DNA from 2 places in the Vescimonas sanitatis genome. Region 2 is predicted to be linked to the other one. Evidence: a T-box and tRNA genes for the amino acid it is inferred to sense, from the RefSeq annotation. Region 2 holds a T-box; the other holds one or more tRNA genes.

Region 1 (12,045 bases), on a different contig from region 2:
CTGGACACGCGAACGGACACGGTCATCTACCCGGAGTCCCACTGTCATTTCGGACAGCCCGACGAGTTTGACCCGGATGCCACGGATGCCGACTGGCGGTACTTTTGGCGGGATGTGGCCGTTGACAAGGAAGCGCTCCCCTATTTGGAACTGCACTGGGGCGGAAAGGAGATCACCACCACCGTGCTGCCGGGGGACTGGCGGGTCACGCTGGAGGAAACGCCCGTCACCGTTGAGAGCGAGGTGCTGGCGGAGAGCGTTTCCCTCTCCTATGGCGGGGAGGTGCTCACGGCGGAGAAAATCGAATGCTCCAAGCTGTCCATGGCGGTGTACTTCGCCGATTATGTGGACTCCACCACTGGCATCCTCAGCGCGTTCAAAGCGTTTGACGAGGACGGCAAGTCTATCCCCTGCGATTGGAGCTTTATTGCGGATCAAGCCGACGACAGCTGCATGGTTTGGGCGCGGTTCGATGAGCCCATGGAGCCGGAGCGCATCTGCAAGCTGACGTTCAACGGAGAGACTGTGTTTGCGCGCTGACGGTTCCGCGCAGGCCGCTTCGGAAACGGCAGAACAAAAGAGGGGTGATCACACCCCTCTTTTGTCATCTGCTATCGCCCGGGACGGCGCGGAGGCCGCCGCATCGGCGGAATGCCGAATTCTCCCGCGCTGTCTTGCAAGGCGCCGCCCGGTTTGCTATAATGAAAAAAATATCATGGATGGCAAGGAGGGACAGGCTGTGGGCGACGGCTATTTTCTGCTGACAAATCTGCTTTCTGAGGACGAGAAACGGGTGATCACCAGCATCACGGCACATATCGAGCGCGGCGAGAAGCGCGTGGGTATCCAGCAGATCGCCAACGAGAACTTTCTCTCCACCACCACCATCGTCAAGATGTGCAAGCGGCTGGGCTTTGACGGATACAGCGAGCTGTACTACTACCTCAGCCGCCAGTTCAACTCCCACGGCCAGGACCGCAGCGCGGAGAATATCAAGAGCCTGATCGACAATTATTCCGACGAGCTGCTGGACCGGTTCTGCGGCCTGCTGGACCAGTCGCGCCGGGCCAAGCTGTTCACCACCGGCGAAGGCTTTTCCAACATTGTGGGTGCCTATATCGCCCAGCGGCTGTCTATCTGCGGCTTTATGGTGTTCAACAACGTTCATTTCTATGACTATATGCTGTTCCGCGACGCGCACCACCTGTCCGACGCGGCGGAGGCCCCGCCGGTGATGTTCGCCGTCAGCCAGAGCGGCGAGACGGAGCCGGTGCTGAACGACGTGCGTCACGCCCGGCAGAACGGCCACAAGATCGTCACGTTCACCAAGCGGAGCGACTCTACCCTGGCACAGATGTCGGACATCGTGTTTGTGGTGGACGGCTCGCGGCAGACGCTGGCCGGCAGCCTGCCCAACAGCTTTTTCGGCCATGTGATATTGGCGTTCGAGGAGCTGGTGGCGTTCTACTTCGGGCGGGAGAGGGACGCCTGAGATATTACTTTTTTTACCAAATCGGAAAATTTTTCTCTATAAAGGTGTGCTATACTGTGAGACGGTATGGTGCGCCTTTTGCTGTGCCATGCCGCTGTACACGTCCCGGAGAACTACTCCGGGCAAGGGAACAACACTTTATGGAGGAAAAAAGAATGAAAAAGTTTTTTGCTCTGCTGCTGGCGCTGGTCATGGCGCTCGGCCTGCTGGCCGGCTGCGGTGACAAGACCGATGGCGACAATACCGGCGACACCGACGGCGCGAAGAAGATCGAGACCCTGAAGGTCGCGTTCGTGCCCTCCCGCGAGCCGGAGGAGATCATTACCGTTACCGAGCCCCTGAAGCAGATGCTGAAGGACGAGCTGGCCAAGCAGGGCTACGAGGTGGGCGACGTGGAGATCACTGTCGGCACCACCTATGAGGCTGTGGGCGAGGGCCTTGAGGCCGGCACCATCGACGTGGGTCTGATCCCCGGCGGCACCTATGTGCTGTATGACGACGGCGCCGAGGTCATTCTGACCGCTACCCGCGACGGCTTGAGCAAGGACTCCGACAACGCCAAGGACTGGAATGACGGCCAGCCCACCGAGGCTTCCGACAAGCAGGCCGTTTCCTACCGCGCCCTGTTCATCGCCGGCCCCTCTGACAAGGGCCAGGAGCTGGTGAAGAAGGTCAACGCCGGCGAAGAGCTGACCTGGGAGGACCTGGACAGCGCCAACTGGAGCGTCATGGGCACCTCTTCCCCCGCCGGCTACATCTATCCCGCCCTGTGGCTGCAGGATCACTACGGCAAGGGCATCTCTGACCTGAAGAGCGCCGTGCAGTCCGACTCCTACGCCAGCGCCTTTGCCCGTCTGGCCTCCGGCCAGGTGGACGTGCTGGTGACCTATGCCGACGCGCGCCGCGACTATGCCGAGCGCTGGAACACCGAGTTCAGCCGTGAAGGCTCCATCTGGGAGGAGACCGGCGTGATCGGCGTGACCGCCCCCATCTACAACGACACCATCTCCGTCAGCAAGAACTCCGAGATCATGGACGCTGACCTGATCGCCGCGCTGCAGCAGGCGTTCATCAACATCGGCAACACCGATGCCGGTAAGGAAGTCATCGCTATCTACAGCCACAACGGCTATCAGGTGGCACAGGCTTCCGATTACGACAACGAGCGCGCCGCGCAGAAGCTCATCCAGGAGCTGTCTGCCGCCAACTAAAGCACTTTCCCAAGCGCGGGGAGGACTGCACAGCCATGACCTTCCGCTGTGCAGCCCTCCCCGTGTGCTATTTCAGGAAAAGAGGAGACCATATGATCATTTTCGACCATGTATCCAAGGTGTATCCCAACGGCACGGTGGGTCTGGACGACGTGGACCTGACCATTCAGGACGGCGAGTTTGTGGCCATCATCGGCCGTTCCGGCGCGGGCAAGTCCACGCTGCTGCGCTCCGTGAACCGGATGCACCAGATCACCTCCGGCACGCTGACGGTGAACGGCACCGATGTCAGCACCCTGTCGGGCAAGAGCCTGCGCCGGTTCCGCCGGGGCATCGGTATGGTGTTCCAGTCCTTCAATCTGGTGACCCGCACCACCGTCATCAAGAACGTGCTGTCCGCCTGCGTGCCGGATATGCCCTTCTGGCGGGTGCTGCTGGGTGCCTTCCGAAAGGCGGACAAGATCAAGGCGCTAGAATCGCTGGATAAGGTGGGTATTCTGGACAAGGCCTACATCCGCGCCGACCAGCTCTCCGGCGGTCAGCAGCAGCGGGTGGCGCTGGCCCGCACACTGACCCAGAACCCCCGGATCATTCTGGCAGATGAGCCGGTGGCTGCCCTTGACCCCGTTACCGCCAAGCAGGTGATGCAGGACTTCGTCCGCATCAATGAGGAGATGGGCATCTCCATCCTGCTGAACATCCACCATGTGGAGCTGGCGCTGGAGTACGCCGACCGCATTATCGGCATCCGCGCCGGCAAGATCGTCTATGACGGGCCCTCCGCCAATGTGGACCAGTCGGTGCTGGACGCCATCTACGGTGACGACAGCGAGACGGAGGCAGACGCATGAGCCTGTACGACCGTCTGTTCAAGCCCCGCCGCTATACGCTGCCCAACGGCGCAGTGGTGGAGGAAAAACGCAGCCGCGCGCCGCTGGTCATTCTGATCGTGCTGGCGCTGGGCGCGCTGTCTGTGCACATCACCGGCTTCGATTTCGGGGTGTTGGTGAAGAAGGGCAGCAAGTTTTTCGATATCCTCGCGGCCATGTTCCCGCCCAACACGGGGTATCTGAGCAAGATCTGGCAGCCCCTGTGGGACACCATCAAGATGTCCTTCCTGGGTTCGTTCATCGGCGCGGTGCTGGCGATCCCCTTTGCCGTAGCCGCCGCCAGCAACATCGTCACCAACCGCGTGGTGGTGTTCATCGTCCGGCTGTTTCTCAGCCTTGTGCGGACACTGCCCACGCTGGTGTGCGCCCTGATCGCCACCTACATCTTCGGCCTGGGCACCATGGCGGGCACCTGCGCCATCGCGGTGTTTACCTTCGCCTATGTGGGCAAGCAGCTCTTCGAGATCATCGAGACGGTGGATATGGGACCCTATGAGGCCATGGAGGCGCTGGGCGCCACCCGGCTGCAGGCCTTTACCACGGCGGTGTTTCCCCAGGTGCTGCCCACCTATCTGTCCGTATCCCTGTTCTGCCTGGAGGGCAACGTGCGCTACGCCTCCATTCTGGGCTACGTGGGCGCAGGCGGACTGGGCCTTATTATGAATGAAAAGATCGGCTGGCGTGAGTACGACAGCCTTGGCATGATCCTGATCGTTCTGTTTGTGGCCGTTATGGTCATCGAGGCGATCAGCCACGCCCTGCGTAAGAAACTGACGTAAGGAGGGCCGTATGGAACAGAGAATTCAAAAAGCCTGCGCCTCCGCGCCGAAAACGTGGCTGTGGCAGCTGCTGGCGGCCTTCATCGTGGCCTGCCTGCTGGCGTGGTCCGGCACGGCCGTACAGACCAGCAACCCCACCAGCAACGGGCTGGAGGTAGCCGGGAATATCATCTCCGGCATCTTCCATCCCTCCGCCAAGCTGCTGTTCACACTGGGCACCAACGGTGTGCCTTATCTGCTGCTGGAGACGTTCTGCATCGCCTTTCTGGGCACCATCGTGGGCGCGGTGATCTCGCTGCCCCTGTCGTTTATCTCCGCCAGCAATCTGGTCCCCAAGCCGCTGGCGCTGGTGGGACGCATTCTGATCGCCGCTATCCGCACCGTTCCCGCCTTTGTCTACGGCCTGATGTTCATCCGCGTCACCGGCCCCGGCCCCTTCGCAGGCCTGCTGACCATGTCCCTGTGCTCCATCGGCATGGTGTCCAAGATGTTTATCGAGAGCATCGAGGACCTGGACAAGCGCATCCTGGAGTCGTTGGACGCCGCGGGCTGCACCACGTTCCAGAAGATCCGCTACGGCATTCTGCCGCAGCTGACGGCGGACTTCACCTCCACCATCATCTACCGCTTCGACATGAACCTGCGCGACGCCACGGTGCTGGGCCTGGTGGGCGCGGGCGGTATCGGCGCGCCGCTGATCTTCGCCATGAGCGCCTATCGCTGGAACGAGGTGGGCGCGATCCTGCTGGGCCTGATCGTGCTGGTGCTGATCATCGAGTGGATATCCTCCCGGATCCGTATCAAGCTGGCACGGGGGTGAGCCGATGGACACAAAACGCTTTACCATCTACTTCACCTCTGACCTCCATGGTTATATCTATCCCACCGACTACCGCAGCCGGCAGGAGAGGAATATCGGTCTGTTCAAGTGTGCCAGCCAGTTTCATAAGGACGGGAACACGCTGGTCATCGACGGCGGCGATATCCTGCAGGGCTCGCCGCTGGGTGCCTACTGCCATGACACATTGGGCGACGCCAGCCGGTTCGCCGAGATAATGAACCGCTGCGGCTACGACTATGTGACCCTGGGCAACCACGACTTCAACTACGGCATGGACTATCTGGACAGCTATCTCAACGCTCTGCACGCCCGCTGCGTCTGCGAGAATGTCCGCTGGGACGGCGCCCGCGTGCGCTTCCCTGCCCGTATCCACACGCTGGAGAACGGCCTGCGGATCGGCATCGTGGGCATCGTCACCGACTACGTGAACATCTGGGAGAAGCCGGAGCACCTGTCCGGCATCACTATCAGCGACCCTATCCCCGCCGCGCGTGCGGCGCTGGAATCCCTGCGGGGCCGGGTGGATGTGACGCTGTGCATTTATCACGGCGGCTTCGAGAGAGATCTGGCCACCGGCCGCGTGCTGTCCACCACCCATGAGAACGTGGCCTACCGCCTGTGCCAGGAGCTGGACTTTGACCTTCTGCTGACAGGGCACCAGCACATGACCGTCCACGGGCAGACGCTGTGCGGTACTTTCGTGGTGCAGCCCACCGACCGGGGACAGGAATTCTTGCACATCGAGGCGGCCATATCCGAAACGGGCAAGCGCTTCACCAGCGAGACGATCCCCGCATCCGGTGCATGCCGCCGGGAGTGGCTGGACGAGTTCGCCGGCATGGAGCGCGGCGCCCAGGACTGGCTGGATCAGGTGGTGGGCCATCTGCCGCAGCCTCTGATGCCGGACACGCCGCTGCACATGGCGGCCGGAGGCAGCGGCCTCCCCGATCTGTTCAACGCGGTGCAGCTTTGGGCCAGCGGCGCGCAGCTGTCCGCCTCCAGCCTGGCCAACGACGCGGCGGGGCTCCCGCGGGTGGTGCGGCGGCGCGATCTGCTGATCGCCTACCCCTACACCAACACGCTGTCGGTGCTGGAGATCACCGGCGCCGTCCTGCGGCAGGCGATGGAGCGCAGCGCGGCATACTTTACCCGGAACGACGACGGCACCCTGCGGGTGTCGGACTGCTTCCTGGAGCCGAAGGTGGAGCATTACAACTATGACTACTACATGGGCGTGTCCTACACCTACGATATCTCCCGCCCGGTGGGGCAGCGGGTCGCTGCCATGACCGTGCAGGGAAAGCCCGTGGCGGATACCGATGTGTTCACCATCTGCCTGAACAGCTACCGCGCCAGCGGCACCGGCGGGTATGACTGCTATGTGGGCTGCCCCGTGGTGCGGGAGATCGGCACGGAAATGTCCGATCTGATCCTGGACTACTTCAAGCAGTACGGCGACGCCATGCCGGAGCGCCGCGGCGATTTTCAGGTCCTTCCGCCTGTGCGGAGCGAGGGATAAGCGCCGCTGCGTCTCGGACAAACCGCTGCCGTTTTACAACGCTTCCTGTGCTCCAAAAGCCCCGGGACCTTTTCGGCCCCGGGGCTTTTTTGGCGTGCGTCACTGACTCGAATTCAAAATTTGCAAAGCAAAAAACCTCGGAACCCTTGTGGTTCCGAGGTTTTCGTGGTGCGCGGTACAGGACTCGAACCTGTGACCCCATGCACGTCAAGCATGTGCTCTACCAGCTGAGCTAACCGCGCAGACAACGATAGTATATTACCCTATCAACCCCGGTTTGTCAACACTTTTCTTGCCTTTCCCGCGGAAATTTGCTATACTCACGGGGAAAGACTGTGAAAAGGGGATGATCCCATGGAAAAGATCGCGCTGGTGACCGGCTCCTCCCGGGGCATCGGACGGGCGGTGGCCCGCCGCTTGGCCGCCGAGGGCTACGCCGTGTGCGTCAACTACCGGGAGCGGCAGGACTGCGCCATGTCACTGGTGGCGGAGATCAGCGCCGCCGGCGGCCGCGCCATGGCCGTGCAGGCGGACGTGGCGCACCGGGTGCAGGTGAACGAGATGGTGCGGCGGGTGGAGGGCGAGCTCGGCCCCGTGTCGCTGCTGGTGAACAATGCGGGCGTGGCGGGACAGGCGCTGTTCCAGGACATCACCGACGCCCTGTGGCACCGGTATTTCGCCGTGAACGTGGACGGGGCGTTCCACACCATACAGGCGGTGCTGCCCCATATGCTCCGCGAACACGCCGGGTGCATCGTCAACGTGTCCTCCATCTGGGGCCTGCGGGGCGCCAGCTGCGAGGTGACGTACTCTGCCACCAAGGGCGCGCTGATCGCGCTGACGCGGTCGCTGGCGTCGGAGCTGGCGCCAACGGGCATCCGGGTCAACTGCGTTGCGCCGGGTGTCATCAAGACCGATATGCTGGGCGCTCTGCCGCCGGAGGTACTCCCCCAGCTGGCGCAGGAGACGCCGCTGGGCCGTCTGGGCACGCCGGAGGACATCGCCGCCGCTGTCAGCTTCCTGGCGGACGAGAAGGCGTCGTTCATCACCGGGCAGGTGCTCACCTGCGACGGAGGATTTATATTGTGACCGCGAAAACGCAGCCCGCCTCGAAAGAGGCGGGCTGCTTCGTTATATATGTCCCTCCGGGAGGGGCTGGGTGTGGAGCATCACCCGGCCGAAGCAGGTGAGGCTGCGGCCGCTGCCCCGGTGGAATATCACGTCCATATCCGAGCGCTTCCGGTTCAGGGAGAACAGGTATACCATACCCAGCGGATCCCGGTAGTACTGCTTGCACAGCATATCGCCGTCCACGCAGAAGATGCCCACGTCGCCGCTTTGCACCGGGTCGTGGTTCACGTAGACCACGGCGCCGTCGGCGATGACCGGCGCCATGGAGTCGCCCTGTATCCGCACGGCCAGCTCCGCACCGGGCGGTACGTCGCCGGTGACCGGTATCAGCTCATAGTCCTCGCCGAACACCGGGGCGGCAAAGCCCGCGGCGGCGGGTGATGTGTACAGCGGGATGACCCGCCTCTCGGCGGCGGGTGCGGCGGCGCGCAGGTCGTCAGTCATTTCGGTCAGCGCGTCCACCAGCGTGTGGACGGTCTGGCGCCCGGACAGGGGCAGATCCCGGTATTTGGCCAGCAGACGGCGCTCCTCGTCACTGTGGCCGCCGGAGGCGGCGCGGTAGCTGCCCCGGTACAGATAGTTGGGCTCAGCCTCCAGCGCGTCAAACAGCCGCAGGAGCACCTCCTCCTTGGGGGCGCTGATGCCCGTCTCGTAGTTGCCCACGGCGGATACGGACACTCCCAGTCGGTCGGCCAGCGCCTGCCGGGTCAGCCCCAGCTCCTCCCGCCGCCGCCGCATTTGTTCACCAAAAGACACGCCGCGCACCTCCTCGACAAATACAGACTGCTTTTGACAGTATACTACGCTGGATTTTTGGTTTTGTCAAGGGATAATCACAAGAAACTTGTGATTTTTGACTTGACATCACAAGTTTCTTGTGATACAGTAGCGTCATCAACAAGTTTCTTGGTTTTGAAAGGGGGTTGTCACAAGAATGCTGTGGCGTGGAGGAGGTGGATACAAACGGCGGCAGAGGGGGCGGCAAAAAACGAAAAGAGCACGCCGGAGCGTGCTCTTTTGCGGCGGGCTGGGCCGCTTCTCTCGGGGCGTGCACATGATAGGTACCGCGGCGTTGACAATAAAAATACCGACCGCCTGAAGGGCTGATCGGTATTTTTGGTGGGGGATGGTGGATTCGAACCACCGAAGGCATTGCCAGCAGATTTACAGTCTGTCCCCTTTGGCCACTCGGGAAATCCCCCAAATATACGGGTATTCAATTGGAGCTGGTGGACGGATTCGAACCCCCGACCTGCTGATTACAAATCAGCTGCTCTACCAGCTGAGCTACACCAGCATCTCACCAGCGAACCGTATTATACCAGAGCTTTCCCTCAATGTCAACAAGAAAGTTTATCAGGAAACAGAAAATTTATCGCTTTAAAGTTATACAGCTTTCACAAAAGAACCATGCAGAACAACGAAAGAGGGGGATCGCATATGACATTATCACAACTTTCCGTACAGTACGACGCCAGCGCCGCGCTGGTGGCCGGGCGGCTGGCGCAGCTGCGCCTGGCCCTGCGTACCACCGGCGATCAGGAGGAGGCCCGGCGTCTGCGCCGCCGGATCGCGGAGCTGCGGCCCATGCTGGAGCAGTGCCGCCGCCTGACCCAACTGACGGCCCGCTACTACGACAGGAGCTTCTGCGGCTATGGCGAGTACCGTATATGACCCCATGGATCGGGCGGGTCTTGAGTTCTGGCTCCACACCCAGGCCGGGGACAACAGCGAACGCCGCCGTCGGCTGCTGCGGAACCTGCCCAAGGCTGTGGCGGCGGAGCTGACGCCCCGCCAGCGGGAGGTCCTGGCGCTGTACATGGAGAGGGACATGAACGTGACCCAGATCGCGGCGGTGCTGGGCGTCAACAAGTCCACGGTGTCCCGTTCACTGCACCGGGCGCTCCGCAGACTGGAGCGCTGCCTGCGATATAGCTTTTGATCCGCGGCGGAACGAGAAGTGCTTGACATTTCCCGTTCCGCCACATACTATATACGTACCGTATACGTACCATATATGTATCACCTACGTATCCTGCCGGTATTACTGACATTACCATGGAAGAAAAGGAGTATCGCTCCATGTATCAGAAACTCATGCACAACAAGAGCCTGCGCCTGATCGGCGGTCTGCTGGGCGGCCTGCTGCTCAGCGTGGCCATCAACGTGTTCATCGTGCCTCAGGGCCTCTACGGCGGCGGGGCCTACGGCCTGTGCCAGGTGATCCGTACCCTTCTGCAGCGGGAGCTGTCTCTCTCCCTGCCCTTCGACCTGGCCGGTGTACTGTATTTCTTCGTGAACATTCCCTTGTTCCTGCTGGCCTACAAGGCCCTAGGCCGGGAGTTTTTCTGGAAGGCAGCGATCTGCACCGTCTGCAACTCTGTCTTTCTGGCGGTCATTCCCTCGCCGTCCACGCCGGTCATTCCGGATATCCTCACCAGCTGTATGGTAGGCGGCATCCTGGCGGGTTTTGCCTCTGGATTGGTGCTGACCTGCGGCTGCTCCACCGGCGGCCTGGACATCCTGGGGCTGTATCTCAGCAAGAAGGGCAGCCGCTTCACCGTGGGTCGGTTCTCCATTTTCTTCAACGCGCTGCTGTACACCCTGTGCTTCTTCCTGTTCGACGCCACCACCGCGATCTACTCCGCTATATATAATGTGCTGAGCAGCCTGTTTCTGGACCGTATCCACCGGCAGAATGTTACGGTACAGCTGCTGATCTTCACCAAGAAGAACGACCCCCAGCTGCCCCGCTACATCATGGAGCAGTTGGACCGGGGCGTTACCAGCTGGACGGGCCGGGGCGGCTGGACCGGCGACGAGGTGCAGGTGCTCTGTGTCTGCCTGTCCAAGTATGAGATCGACACCCTGCAGGATGTTCTGCGCCGGGTGGACCCGGATGCCTTCTACATCGTGCAGGAGGGCGTCCATGCCGGCGGCAATTTCGAGCGCCACCTGGGGTGACAGTAACCGAAAAAATCACAAAACACCATCCCACGGGATGGTGTTTTTTTCTTACCTTTTCAGGAAATTGCGGATGTGAAGGCGGCAACGTTTCCAATTTGTCCGCTGATAAAAAACGAAACCGGCGCAAACCGTTCTTACAGGCGGGACAGCGCCTCGTAAAACAAAAAAAACGGCAAGTGTCGGTAACGTTTTCAAACTACCACATTTTTTTGCACAAATCAACCAAAAATTTATACAAACTTAATGTTCAAAAATTGTTCATTTTGCGGCTTGAAAGTTGAAAAACACCGGCGTATAGTAATGATGTTATTAGTGGGCGGGCGTGTTTGTTTGCTAAAAAACAGGAAATGCAACTTTTCCGGTATAAATATTTCGCAGTTTTAATTGCGAAAGGAACGATGAACCACGTCCTGAATGCTAAGAAATCGTTATGAAAAGGGAGGAGCCGCTATGACCCGACAGGAAGCCGTCGACCGTTTGTGCGATGTGTACGCCGGCAGCTATGATGTGACCCGCTGCGAAGAGAACGAGCACGCCTTGGCCGCCACGATGGATTTCTACGCCACCGCCGAGAAGTACGTGCTCTCCAAAAAGGCCAAGCTCTGGCAGGCCAACAGCTTTGAATATGTGTACCTTTTCAATGTTCCCCATCTGACGAAGGAGATATATGAAAGGTGCGAAAAGCTGGCCTACGAACAGGGTATGGCCCGCATCCAGCCAAACTCCACCCATATGTATACCTATATCACCGCGCTGTTTGTCTGTGACAGCTGCGACGAAGACGCCCGCAAGGCACTGAAGCGCTGCAAGCTCTACAAGAGCTTCAAGCTGTCCTACTGGGGCTGGATGGACTTTCATACCGGGCTGGTGGTGCTGCCTGAGGAAAAGATCAGCACCAATGCCAGCGGACATAGTGCAGCACAGGTTTTCGAAAGAGGCCTGTTTCATAAGCAAAAGAAATCGCTATTCAGAAAGGAGAGAGCTGTATGAATGCTGCGTTGTTCCTTATTATTGGCTGCGCTGTCCTGGTCGTAGGTTATATCTTCTACGGCGGCTGGCTGGCCAAGAAGTGGGGCGTGGATAACTCCCGTCCGACTCCTGCCCATACCATGGAGGATGGCAAGGATTATTGTCCTGCCAAGGCTCCCGTGCTGATGGGTCACCATTTCTCCTCTATCGCCGGTGCCGGCCCCATCAACGGCCCCATTCAGGCCG
Region 2 (12,045 bases):
CTGGCGCGGCTGAAGGCCGTCGGCGTCAATATGACCTGTAAAGAGAAAACGGTTGACAGTCGTTTTGCCGGAATGACTTTTGTGCTGACAGGCACGCTGGAAAAGTTTACCCGAGACGCGGCGGCGGAGATGATCGAAAAGCGGGGCGGCAAGGCCGCCGGCTCCGTGTCAAAAAAGACCACCTATGTGGTGGCCGGAGAAAATGCCGGCAGCAAGCTGCAAAAAGCAGAGGCGCTGGGCATTCCCGTGCTGACGGAGGACGAATTTTTAGCACTTCTGGACTGAGGAGGCAATCAATATGGCAGTGAATACGGATAAGACATTGCAGCATCAGCTGATCTACAGCGTGTTCGTGCGAAACCACACACCGGAGGGCACCTTCCGTGCGCTGGAACGTGATCTGGACCGATTGAGCGCCTTGGGTACGGATATTGTATGGCTGATGCCTATCCATCCTATTGGCGAGGTGGGCCGCAAGGGCACGCTGGGCAGTCCCTACGCCATCCGTGACTACCGGGGCGTGAACCCGGAGTACGGCACCGTGGAGGATTTCCGCCATCTGGTGGGCGCCATCCATGTCCGGGGCATGAAGTGCATCATCGACGTGGTGTACAACCACACGTCGCCGGACTCGGTGCTGGCCCAGACCCACCCGGAGTGGTTTTTCCGGGACGAGCAGGGTCGGCCCAGCCGCCATGTGGCGGATTGGTGGGATGTAGTAGACCTGGATTATACCCACAAGGAACTGTGGCGCTACCAGATCGATACGCTGAAAATGTGGGCGGAGATCGTGGATGGCTTCCGCTGCGATGTGGCCAGCAGCGTGCCCCTGGACTTCTGGGCCCGGGCGCGGCAGGAGGTGGAAGTGGTCCGCCCCGGCTGCATCTGGCTGGCGGAGAGCGTACACGGCGCCCATGTGCTGGGTCTGCGGCGGCAGGGTGCCTATTGCGCCACGGATACGGAGCTGTACCGGGCCTTCGACATGACCTACGACTATGATATCTGGCCGTGGTTCGAAGGGTACCTGTCCGGGGAAAACAGCCTGCGGCAGTACATCGATATGCTGAACTACCAGGAGCTGACATATCCCGCGGGTTTTATCAAGATGCGCTGCGGTGAGAACCACGACACACCGCGTCTGGCCCACTGGGTGCAGGACGAACGGCGGCTGCGGCACTGGCTGGCATTTTTGTACTTCTGTCGGGGCAGTATGCTGCTCTACGGCGGCACGGAGTTTGCACCGCGCCGTCAGGTAGGGCTATTTGATGCGGACGATAATTTCGGCGACAAGCGGTCTGACCTGTCGGACTTCCTGCGCCGGTGCAAGGCCATGAAGCAGACGCTGCCGCTGGAGGGTGCGGTGTGGTACGAGGTCAGCGGCGGCGCTGTTATCGGGCACTATAAGTCCCCGGCAGGGGAGCGCACCGGCGTATTTGATCTGTCCGGCTGCGGCGGCCGCGTATCGGTGGCGCTGGCCGACGGCATGTACAAAAATCAACTGGGCGGTGATTTGACCGTCACCGATGGGCAGGTCGATATCAGCGGCGAGCCGATGGTCATCTGAGTTGTACTTTTCACCAAAACAGGGAGCGATTTTGTAGCAGTTGTTACAGAATCGCTCCCCCTGCATTGATTATTGCGCGCGTGAATGGTATAATTAACACTGTTTTAATGCGCCCGCCCGAAAAGCGGGATACTTCTATGTTTATAGAGGAGGAAAGAAAAGAATGAGCAAAATCATGAAGATCTGCGACGGCAACGAAGCGGCGGCGTATGTGGCATACGCCTTTTCCGAGGTCGCTGCCATCTATCCCATTACGCCGTCCAGCCCCATGGCGGAGCACGCCGATGCCTGGTCGGCCAACGGCAGGAAAAACATCTTCGGCCAGCCGGTGCGTCTGGTTGAGATGCAGTCCGAAGCCGGTGCCTGCGGCGCCTGTCACGGTGCGTTGGAGGCCGGTGCTTTGGCCACCAGCTTCACCGCGTCCCAGGGCCTGATGCTGATGATCCCCACCATGCACCGCATCTCCGGCGAGCGCCTGCCCGGCGTGCTGCACGTGGCGTCCCGTACCGTGGGCACCCATGCGTTCTCCATCTTCGGCGACCACTCCGACGTGATGAACTGCCGGCAGACGGGCTTTGCCATGCTGTCCAGCGGCAGCGTCCAGCAGGCGGCAGATCTGGCTGCTGTGGCGCATCTGAGTGCCATCAAGGCGCGTATCCCGTTCCTGCACTTCTTCGACGGCTTCCGTACCAGCCACGAGATCCAGAAGATCGACGTGCTGACCTACGACGAGTACGCCAAGCTGGTGGACTACAACGCGCTGGCCGCCTTCCGCGCCAACGCCCTGAACCCGGAGGATCCCCGGATGCGTTCTCTGGTGGATAACCCCGATATCTACTTCCAGCTGCGCGAGTCCAACAACACGGCCTATGCCGAGCTGCCGGAAATCGTAGAAGACTATATGGCCCAGATCAGCAAGCTCACCGGCCGCGAGTACCACCTCTTCAACTACTACGGCGCACCGGACGCCGAGCGTGTTATCGTGGCTATGGGCTCTGTGGGCGGCTGCGCCCAGGAGGTCGTCAATTACCTGAACGCCAAGGGCGAGAAGGTGGGCTTCCTGCAGGTACACCTGTTCCGTCCCTTCTCCCGCAAGCATCTGATGGCCGCTATGCCCAAGACGGTGAAGAAAATCGCCGTTCTGGACCGCGTCAAGGAGATCGGCTCCATCGGCGAGCCGCTGTACGAGGACATCTGCGCCGCCTACATCAACGAGAGCGACCGCCCCGCCATCTACGCCGGACGCTACGGCCTGTCCAGCAAGGACACCACCCCCGCCCAGATCAAGGCCGTGTTCGACAATCTGCTGTTGGGCGAGCCGAAGAACCACTTTACCATCGGCATCGTGGACGACGTGACTCATCTGTCCCTGCCTGTGGGCGCGCCGCTGCTGACCGAACCGGAGGGCACCATCTCCTGCAAGTTCTGGGGTCTGGGCTCCGACGGTACCGTGGGCGCCAACAAGAACTCCATCAAGATCATCGGTGAGACGACAGATATGTACTGTCAGGCGTACTTTGAGTATGACACCAAGAAGTCCTTTGGTATCACCAAGAGCCACCTGCGCTTCGGCAAGCACCCCATCAGCTCTACCTATTATGTGAGCAGCGCGGACTTCATCGCCTGCCACAACCAGACGTACCTGACCAAGTACGACATTATCCATGAGCTGAAGCCCCACGGCAGCTTCCTGCTGAACTGCGAGTGGACGGAGAACGAGCTGGAGCAGCATGTTCCCGGCGAGATCCTCAAGTACATCGCCGACAACGACATCAAGTTCTACATCATCGACGCCAACAAGGAGTCTCAGGCGCTGGGTCTGGGCAACCGCTCCAACATGGTGCTGCAGGCCGCCTTCTTCAAGCTGGCCAACGTTATCCCCGTGGAGGACGCCGTGGCCCACATGAAGGACGCCGTCAAAAAGACCTACGGACTCAAGGGCGAGAAGGTCGTCAACATGAACATCGCCGCCGTGGATGCCGGTATCAACGCCCTGGTGGAGGTCAAGGTGAAGCCCGAATGGACGAACCTCACCGGCAAGGCGTTGAAGCCCGCCGACGAGAGCCTGCCCTACGTCATCAAGAACATTCTGGTGCCCATCAACGCCCAGAAGGGCGATGACCTGCCCGTTTCCGCCTTCAAGGGCATGGAGGACGGCACCATGCCGCTGGGCACTTCCAAGTATGAAAAGCGCGGCATCGCCACCCATCTGCCTGTGTGGGACGCTGCCGAGTGCCTCCAGTGCAATATGTGCTCCTTCGTCTGCCCCCACGCCGTCATCCGACCCTTCCTGCTGGACGAGGGCGAGGTAAAGGCCGCACCGGTGGATATGACGCTGGTGGATGCCAAGGGCCCCGGCCTGGCCGGCCTGAAGTACACCATGGGCGTCTCCACGCTGGACTGCACCAGCTGCGGCAGCTGCGTAGCCTCCTGCCCCAAGTCCGGCAAGGCACTGAAGATGGTCCCCACCCACGAGGTGTCTCTGGACCAGACCGACTGGAACTTCCTGACCACCGTGAAGGAAAAGACCTCCCGCGTGGACAAATTTACCCTGAAGGGTAGCCAGTTCAAGCAGCCCCTGGTGGAGTTCAACGGGGCCTGTGCCGGCTGCGGTGAGACGCCCTACATCAAGCTGCTGACCCAGATGTTCGGCGACAAGATGTATCTGGCCAACGCCACCGGCTGTACCCAGGCCTGGGGCGCGGCTATGCCCTGCGTACCGTACTGCAAGAACGCCGAGGGCAAGGGCGTGGCGTGGTCCAACTCCCTGTTCGAGAACAACGCCGAGTTCTCCTACGGTATGTGCCTGGCCGTCAAGCAGCTGCGTGATTGCGTCACCGGCTACGTTAAGGAGCTGGATGCCCTGACCAAGGACGAGGCCGTCAAGGCCGCCATCGCCAAGTATATGGAGACGTATGATGACCTGGACGCCTCCACCCCCGCCACTGCTGAGCTGGTGGCACTGCTGGAGAAGGGCAAGTTCTCCGCCGACGAGCAGAAGCTGGTGGATGAGATCCTAAAGCGCAAGAAAGATCTCTCCAAGAAGACCATGTGGATGTACGGCGGCGACGGCTGGGCCTACGATATCGGCTACGGCGGTCTGGATCACGTGTTCGCCATGGGCGAGGACGTGAATGTCCTGCTGGTGGATACCGAGGTCTACTCCAACACCGGCGGCCAGTCCTCCAAGGCCACGCCTGTGGGTGCTGTTGCCCAATTCCAGGCCAGCGGCAAGAAGACCAAGAAGAAAGACCTTGGCATGCTGATGATGACCTACGACAACGTCTATGTGGCCCAGTGCTCCATGGGCGCCAATCCCAATCAGCTGATCAAGGCCATCAAGGAGGCCGAGGCCCACAAGGGTCCGTCCATCGTCATCTGTTACGCGCCCTGCATCAACCACGGCATCAAGAAGGGCATGAACAACGTCCAGCAGGAGATGAAGGACGCCGTCAACTCCGGTTATTGGAACCTGTACCGGTACAGCCCGGAGACCAAGACCTTTACCCTGGACAGCAAGGAGCCCACCATGCCCCTGTACGACTTCATGAAGGGCGAGGTTCGTTACGCCTCTCTGGAGCTGAGCTTCCCGGAGAACGCCAAGGTGCTGTTCGCCGAGGCGGAGGAAGCCGCCAAGGAGAAGTACGAATCCTATAAGCGCCGCGCGGAGAAGTAAGCCTTCGCAGCAAACGCCCCGGCCATTAGGTCGGGGCGTTTTTTCCTGTATCTGCGGCTTCCGGATGCGGAAAAGGGAGGGGGTAGCCGTGCACCGGGCAGACGGGGGATCCAGGGAGGAAATAACTTATTCCGATAAGAAAAAATTGTTAAACTGTTGACAGACAGATGGGCAAGTGATAAAATTAACAAAGTAAAAAATGCAGCAGCACAGGATGCGGAAAGGGAGAACACTATGGCGAGACCGTTTGACTACACAGCGGAATACAAGCGTAAGCTATGCACCGCCGATGAAGCGGCACGGGTGGTAAAAAGCGGCGACTGGATCGACATCTCCATGGGCACGGGTTTTCCGTCTCTGATGGACGCCGCCATTGCCAAGAGAAAGGATGAGCTCCGCGAGGTCAAGATCCGCGGCTATCTGATCTTCGACCCGATCCAGATGGTGGAGTGCGACCCCGAGCGCAGGCACTTTGTCTACAACAGCTGGCATATGTCCGGCTATGAGCGCAAGCTCTGCGACCGTGGACTGTGTAATTTTAATCCCATGGTGTTCCGCAACCTCAGCTGGTATTACAGCCAGTTCCTCACCGTCAACGTGGCCATGATGGCTGTGACCCCCATGAACGAGCACGGCTACTTCAACTTTGCCGGTGCCACGGCCTCCGCTCGTTCTACGCTGGACAAGGCAGACGTAGTCATTCTGGAGATCAACGAGAATCTGCCCTGGGTCTACGGCGGTCTGGACGAGTGCATCCATATCAGCGATGTGGACATGATCGTAGAGGGGCCCCATGGCCCGCTGCCCAGCGTCAAGTCTCCCGCCGCCAATGAGGCGGAGATGAAGATCGCCGAATACGTGGTGCAGAACATGGTGGACGGCTCCACCTTACAACTGGGCATCGGTTCTCTGCCCAACGCGGTGGGCCAGATGATCGCCAAGAGTGATCTGCGGGACCTGGGCATCCATACCGAGATGCTGTGCGACAGCTATCTGGATATGTACAAGGCTGGCAAGATCACCAACAACCAGAAGAAGCTGGATCGCTACAAGAGCATCTTCGGCCTGGCCATCGGCTCGCCGGATCTGTATGATTGGATACGGGAAAACCCCGGCGTGGTCACCTATCCCATCAGCTACTGCAACGACCCGGCCAACGTGGGCAAGCAGGATAATTTTGTTTCCATCAACAACTGTATCTCCGTCGATCTGTACGGACAGATCTGCGCCGAAAGCTCCGGCACCCGCCAGATCAGTGGCACCGGCGGTCAGCTGGACTTCCTTGAGGGTGCGGCGTTGTCTCACGGCGGCAAGGCCTTTATCTGTCTGACGTCCTCGTTTACGGATAAGCAGGGAAATGTGAAGTCCCGCATCAACCCGCTGCTGACCCCCGGCGACATCGTCACCGACCCCCGCAGCCAGGCGTACTACATCGTCACCGAGTACGGCGGCGTGAACCTGGTGGGCTGTTCTACCTGGGAACGGGCGGAGAAGCTGATCTCCATTGCCCACCCCATGTTCCGCGATGACCTGATCGCCAACGCGGAGAAGCAGGGCATCTGGATCAAGTCCAACAAGCGCTGAAAGGTACATAGCAAGAGGGAGATGGCCCTACGCCGTCTCCCTCTTGACATTTTCCTGCGGATATAGTATACTTCCTGCATATGAAATCGGCGATGACGGGAAGCAGTAGGCGGTCAGCGGATGCCAAGAGAGGGCGCGGCAGGTGTAAGCGCCCGTGATGCCCCGCCCAAGTCGTCCCTGAGCTTCGCGCTGAACTGACAGTAGGCTGCGGCGGTTTGCCCTCCGTTACCGGGGCGGGGTGTTGCTGCACCCATGAGCGCGGGAGCGATCCCGAATACAGGTGGTACCACGGACGTTATGTTCGCCCTGTTTTGCACTGGCAAAACGGAGCGGACTTTTTGTTTTGCCAAATACCGAAAAAGGAGTACAGATATGAAAGAACTGCCCAAGGTCTATGACCCGCGGGACGTGGAATCCCGCATCTACAAGCTTTGGATGGACGGCGACTGCTTCAAGGCGGAGCCGAACCCGGACAAGAAGCCTTTTTCCATCGTCATGCCGCCCCCCAACGTCACCGGCCAGCTGCACATGGGCCACGCCCTGGACTGCACCCTACAGGACATCCTGACCCGCTTTAAGCGGATGCAGGGCTACGAGGCACTGTGGCTGCCCGGCAGCGACCACGCCGGCATCGCCACCCAGATTAAGGTGGAGGAGGAACTGCGGAAGAACGAGGGCTTGACCCGTTACGATCTGGGCCGCGAGAAGTTCCTTGAGCGTGTGTGGGCCTGGAAGGAAAAATACGGCAGCCGTATCGTGGAGCAGCAGAAAAAGATGGGCGCCTCCTGCGACTGGAGCCGTGACCGCTTCACCATGGACGAGGGCTGCTCCCGCGCCGTGCGCGAGACCTTCTGCGAGCTGTACGAAAAGGGCCTGATCTACAAGGGCAGCCGCATCATCAACTGGTGCCCCCACTGCCTGACGGCCCTGTCCGACGCCGAGGTGGAGTACACCGATAAGCCCGGCAATCTGTGGTATATCCGTTACCCCCTGGCGGACGGCAGCGGTGACATCGTGATCGCCACCACCCGGCCTGAGACCATGTTCGGCGATACCGGCGTGGCGGTGAACCCGGAGGACGAGAAGTTCAAGCACCTGATCGGCAAGACCTGCATCCTGCCCATTATGAACCGCGAGATCCCCATCGTGGGCGACGATTACTGCGAGATCGGCTTCGGTACCGGTGCCGTGAAGATGACCCCCGCCCATGACCCCAACGACTTCGAGGTGGGCCTGCGGCACAATCTGGAGGTCATCCGCTGCATCAGCGACGACGGCACCATGAACGAGAACGCCGGCAAATATGAGGGAATGGACCGCTACGCCTGCCGCAAGGCGGTGGTGGCCGATCTGGAGGCGCAGGGCTACCTGGTCAAGACCGAACCGTACAGCCACAACGTGGGCACCTGCTACCGCTGCCACAACGATGTGGAGCCCCTGATCTCCGCCCAGTGGTTCGTGAAGATGGCGCCCCTGGCCAAGGAGGCCATCCGTGTGGTGGAGGACGGCACCATCAAGTTCGTGCCTGAGCGCTTCACCAAGACCTATATCAACTGGATGGAGAACGTCCATGACTGGTGTATCTCCCGCCAGCTGTGGTGGGGCCACCAGATTCCCGCCTGGTATTGCGATGAGTGCGGCCATATCAATGTCAGCCGTGAGGATCCCACCAAGTGTGAAAAGTGCGGCTGCACACACCTGACCCGCGAGGAGGACGTGCTGGACACCTGGTTCAGCTCCGCCTTGTGGCCCTTCTCCACCCTGGGTTGGCCCGACACGGATGCCGCCGACCTGAAGTACTGGTATCCCACCTCCGTTATGGTCACCGGCTACGACATTATCTTCTTCTGGGTGGCCCGCATGATCTTCTCCGGCATGGAGCAGATGAAGAAGGAGCCCTTCAAGACGGTATTCATCCACGGTCTTGTCCGTGATGACAAGGGCCGCAAGATGTCCAAGTCCCTGGGCAACGGAATCGACCCCCTGGAGATGGCCGAGAAGTACGGCGCAGACGCCTTGCGCTTCAACCTGATCACCGGTAACAGCCCCGGCAATGATATGCGCTTCTTCGTGGAGAAGTGCGAAGCCATGCGTAACTTTGCCAATAAAATCTGGAATGCCAGCCGCTTCGTCATGATGAACTTGTCCATCGACAAGGTCGAACTGCCCGAGAAGTTGGAGCTGGAGGACAAATGGATCCTCAGCAAGCTGAATACCCTGATCCGCGAGGTCACCGACAATCTGGAGGCCTACGAGCTGGGCGTTGCCTCCGCCAAGATCTACGACTTCATCTGGGACACCTACTGCGACTGGTATATCGAGCTGACCAAGACCCGCCTGAACGGCGAGGATGCGCAGGCAAAGCAGGCCGCCGAGAATGTGCTGTGCTATGTGCTGCTGCGTATCCTGGAGCTGCTGCACCCGTTCATGCCCTTCATCACCGAGGAGATCTGGCAGGCGCTGCCCCACGAGGGCCGGTACCTCATCTCCGCCAAGTGGCCGGAGTATCAGGATGCGCTGCACTTCCCGGAGGCCGAGGCCGCTATGGAGGCCGTCAAGGACGCCATCTCCGCCATCCGCGCCCGCCGCGCCGAGATGAACGTGCCGCCCAGCCGCAAGGCTCAGGTCATCCTTGTGACGGCGCAGCCGGAGAACTATCAGTTGGGCGCACACTTCATCACCCGCATGGCCTACGCCAGCGAGCTGACGGTGCTGACCGCCGCGCCTGCCGACCTGACCGGCATGGTGACCGTCGCCACCCACGACGCCACGGTGTATATGCCCATGGCGGAGCTGGTGGACATCGCCAAGGAGCTGGAGCGCATCGCCACCGAGCGCAAAAAGGCGGAGGAGAACCTCCAGCGCATCGAGGCCAAGCTGGCCAACGAGTCCTTCACCTCTCGTGCCCCGGAGAACGTGGTCAACGCAGAGCGCGAAAAGGCCGAAAAGGCCCGGGCGCTTATCACCAAGCTGGACGCCTCCGCTGCAGCAATGAAGCTGTAAAGCTATAGTGCTTCACAGTTATTCTGATGTAAAAACGAAAGCAAAGCCCAGCCCGCCGTGTGCAGGACCGGACAAACAAAAAAGACGCCTTTCGGCGTCTTTTTTGTTTGTCCGCAAACGGGAATATGCGCTATATACGCGGCCCGCTGTGCCAGATTGACCGCCGTTCCGGCGCCGAAAAACATGGTGCTTTCCAAAATTTTTCGCCCTTCTGACGGGTTTCGACAAATTCCGCGCGTCGGATAGTCTATAATCAACGCAGAACATCGAACCGCGGAGTTTTTTCTGGCAGGCACGGCCTGCGGCACACACCAAAGAAAAAGGAGCGTTCAAATGGAAGTATCGGCAAAACACGAGGGCAAAACGCTGACATTCTTTCTGGTCGGCGAGTTGGACCACCATGGGGCAAAAGGACTGCTGGAAAATCTGGAGCGCGAGATCGAGCGGACGCTGCCACTGTCGCTGGTGCTGGATTTTTCCGGCGTCACATTTATGGACAGCTCCGGCATCGCCGTGGCGCTGCGGGGTTGGCAGCGGATGCGGGAGCTGGGCGGCGCCGTAACGCTGTATCATGTGGCGCAGCAGCCAAGAAAGGTGTTCGAAGCGTCAGGCGTCGGACGCATGGTGACGATCGTTTGAGGAGGGAGTACATACTATGACGCGAGCTGAAAACTACGTGACACTGGAATTCCTGAGCCGCAGCAGCAACGAGGGGTTTGCGCGGGTGGCGGCGGCAGGCTTTGCCGCCCAACTGGACCCCACACTGGATGAGCTGGGGGACATCAAGACCGCCGTCAGCGAGGCGGTGACCAACGCCATCGTCCACGCCTATCCGGATCAGTTGGGTAAGGTGGTGATGAAGCTGAAGATATTGAAAGGGGGGATGCTGGAGATCACGATCCGCGACTGGGGGCGCGGTATCGAAAATGTGGAGCAGGCCCGCCGTCCCATGTATACCACCGGCGGCAGCGAGCGCAGCGGCATGGGCTTTACGATTATGGAGAGCTTCACGGATCGGTTGGTAGTGCGGTCTGTTCCGGGAAAGGGGACCACAGTGCAGATGCGTAAACGGATCGCGCCGCGGCTGGCGATACGATGAGCGACCGGCTGGCACTGCTGGAACGGGCCCAGCAGGGCGATGACCGGGCGGAGGCGCAGCTGCTGACGGAGAACGCGGGATTGATCTGGTCCATCGTCCGTCGTTACAATGGTTGCGGTGTGGAGACGGATGACCTGTATCAGTTGGGGTGCATCGGCTTTGTAAAGGCTGTAAAGGGGTTTGACCTCACATACGGGACGCAGTTTTCCACCTATGCCGTGCCGAAAATCGCCGGCGAGATACGTCGGTTCCTCCGGGATGACGGTCCGGTAAAAGTGGGCCGCACCATGCGGGAAAAGGGGCAGACACTTTGGGCGGCACGGGAACGGCTGCAAGGGCGTCTGGGCTGTGAGCCAAAGCTGTCACAGCTGGCAGCGGAGACCGGCATGACACCGGAGGAGATCGCCGCCGTGGATCTGGCGCTGATCGCACCGGACTCTCTGCAGCAGGAGACCGCGGAGGGCCTGACGCTGGAGTCCACACTATGTGCCGAGGAGCCCAGCGTCTCTCTGGTGGAGCGTATCGCTCTGCGGGACGCCATCGACGCACTGCCGGAGAAAGAACGGAAGACCATTCTCCTGCGTTTTTTCAAGGGGTTGACGCAGGAGCAGACCGCCCGCATCTTACAGGTATCGCAGGTCCAGGTCTCGCGGCTGGAGCGCCGCAGCCTGCAAAAGCTGCGGGACCTGCTGGCAGAGGAGTGACTTCGGGCAGAGACGGCGTAAAAAGGGAGGCGTCTCGACAGCAGCGCGATTTCGAATGTAAAATGGATCAGGACAGAGGGGGCTCTATTGCGGAACGCTCATCCCGTTATCGGCGGGATGGGCGTTCCCTCGTAACGGAAAGGTGAAACGCTTTCCCGGTATCTGTCTCTCAGCCGTCCGTTCCGGAGGCACCCGGCAGCTTCGGCGAGGCGCCCTGCTCTTTTTCGTATTCCAAAGGCAAAAACTCCGTCATGGTCCCCCGATACCGTTTCGGCATAAACGTGTTCTGACACCGGGGATTTTCGCGCTCCCGAATGGCGACGCTTTGGAAAAACTGCTTCCACAGCGAGCGAAAGTACAACTCGTCCTCTCCGGGCAGCGTGGGCTGAAAGTGCTCCATCCGCATAATGCGGGA

What was found. A T-box is a leader RNA that pairs with one kind of tRNA and senses whether it is charged. The one in region 2 lies ahead of ACOMDU_RS01170 (valine--tRNA ligase), so its partner is inferred to be a tRNA-Val.
Region 1: it has a tRNA-Val gene. The T-box ahead of ACOMDU_RS01170 (valine--tRNA ligase) is inferred to sense a tRNA for this amino acid. The anticodon was not compared.

What each region holds. Positions count from the first base shown of each region.
Region 1 covers NZ_JBMGPW010000004.1:217,750-229,794, forward strand. The annotation lists gene ACOMDU_RS06935 (DUF4179 domain-containing protein) at 1-540, shown strand, start outside; gene ACOMDU_RS06940 (MurR/RpiR family transcriptional regulator) at 716-1,492, shown strand; gene ACOMDU_RS06945 (phosphate/phosphite/phosphonate ABC transporter substrate-binding protein) at 1,648-2,703, shown strand; gene phnC (phosphonate ABC transporter ATP-binding protein) at 2,796-3,554, shown strand; gene phnE (phosphonate ABC transporter, permease protein PhnE) at 3,551-4,372, shown strand; gene phnE (phosphonate ABC transporter, permease protein PhnE) at 4,383-5,192, shown strand; gene ACOMDU_RS06965 (bifunctional metallophosphatase/5'-nucleotidase) at 5,197-6,732, shown strand; tRNA gene ACOMDU_RS06970 (tRNA-Val) at 6,899-6,974, opposite strand; gene ymfI (elongation factor P 5-aminopentanone reductase) at 7,087-7,821, shown strand; gene ACOMDU_RS06980 (XRE family transcriptional regulator) at 7,864-8,619, opposite strand; tRNA gene ACOMDU_RS06985 (tRNA-Tyr) at 8,981-9,065, opposite strand; tRNA gene ACOMDU_RS06990 (tRNA-Thr) at 9,085-9,160, opposite strand; gene ACOMDU_RS06995 (hypothetical protein) at 9,304-9,537, shown strand; gene ACOMDU_RS07000 (sigma-70 family RNA polymerase sigma factor) at 9,518-9,805, shown strand; gene ACOMDU_RS07005 (YitT family protein) at 9,946-10,827, shown strand; gene ACOMDU_RS07010 (DUF8052 family protein) at 11,281-11,820, shown strand; gene ACOMDU_RS07015 (carbon starvation CstA family protein) at 11,817-12,045, shown strand, end outside.
Region 2 covers NZ_JBMGPW010000001.1:212,736-224,780, forward strand. The annotation lists gene ligA (NAD-dependent DNA ligase LigA) at 1-285, shown strand, start outside; gene ACOMDU_RS01155 (alpha-amylase family glycosyl hydrolase) at 299-1,564, shown strand; gene nifJ (pyruvate:ferredoxin (flavodoxin) oxidoreductase) at 1,728-5,240, shown strand; gene ACOMDU_RS01165 (acetyl-CoA hydrolase/transferase family protein) at 5,475-6,824, shown strand; T-box leader at 6,908-7,136, shown strand; gene ACOMDU_RS01170 (valine--tRNA ligase) at 7,197-9,827, shown strand; gene ACOMDU_RS01175 (anti-sigma factor antagonist) at 10,161-10,466, shown strand; gene spoIIAB (anti-sigma F factor) at 10,483-10,926, shown strand; gene ACOMDU_RS01185 (sigma-70 family RNA polymerase sigma factor) at 10,923-11,630, shown strand; gene ACOMDU_RS01190 (TIGR03915 family putative DNA repair protein) at 11,800-12,045, opposite strand, start outside.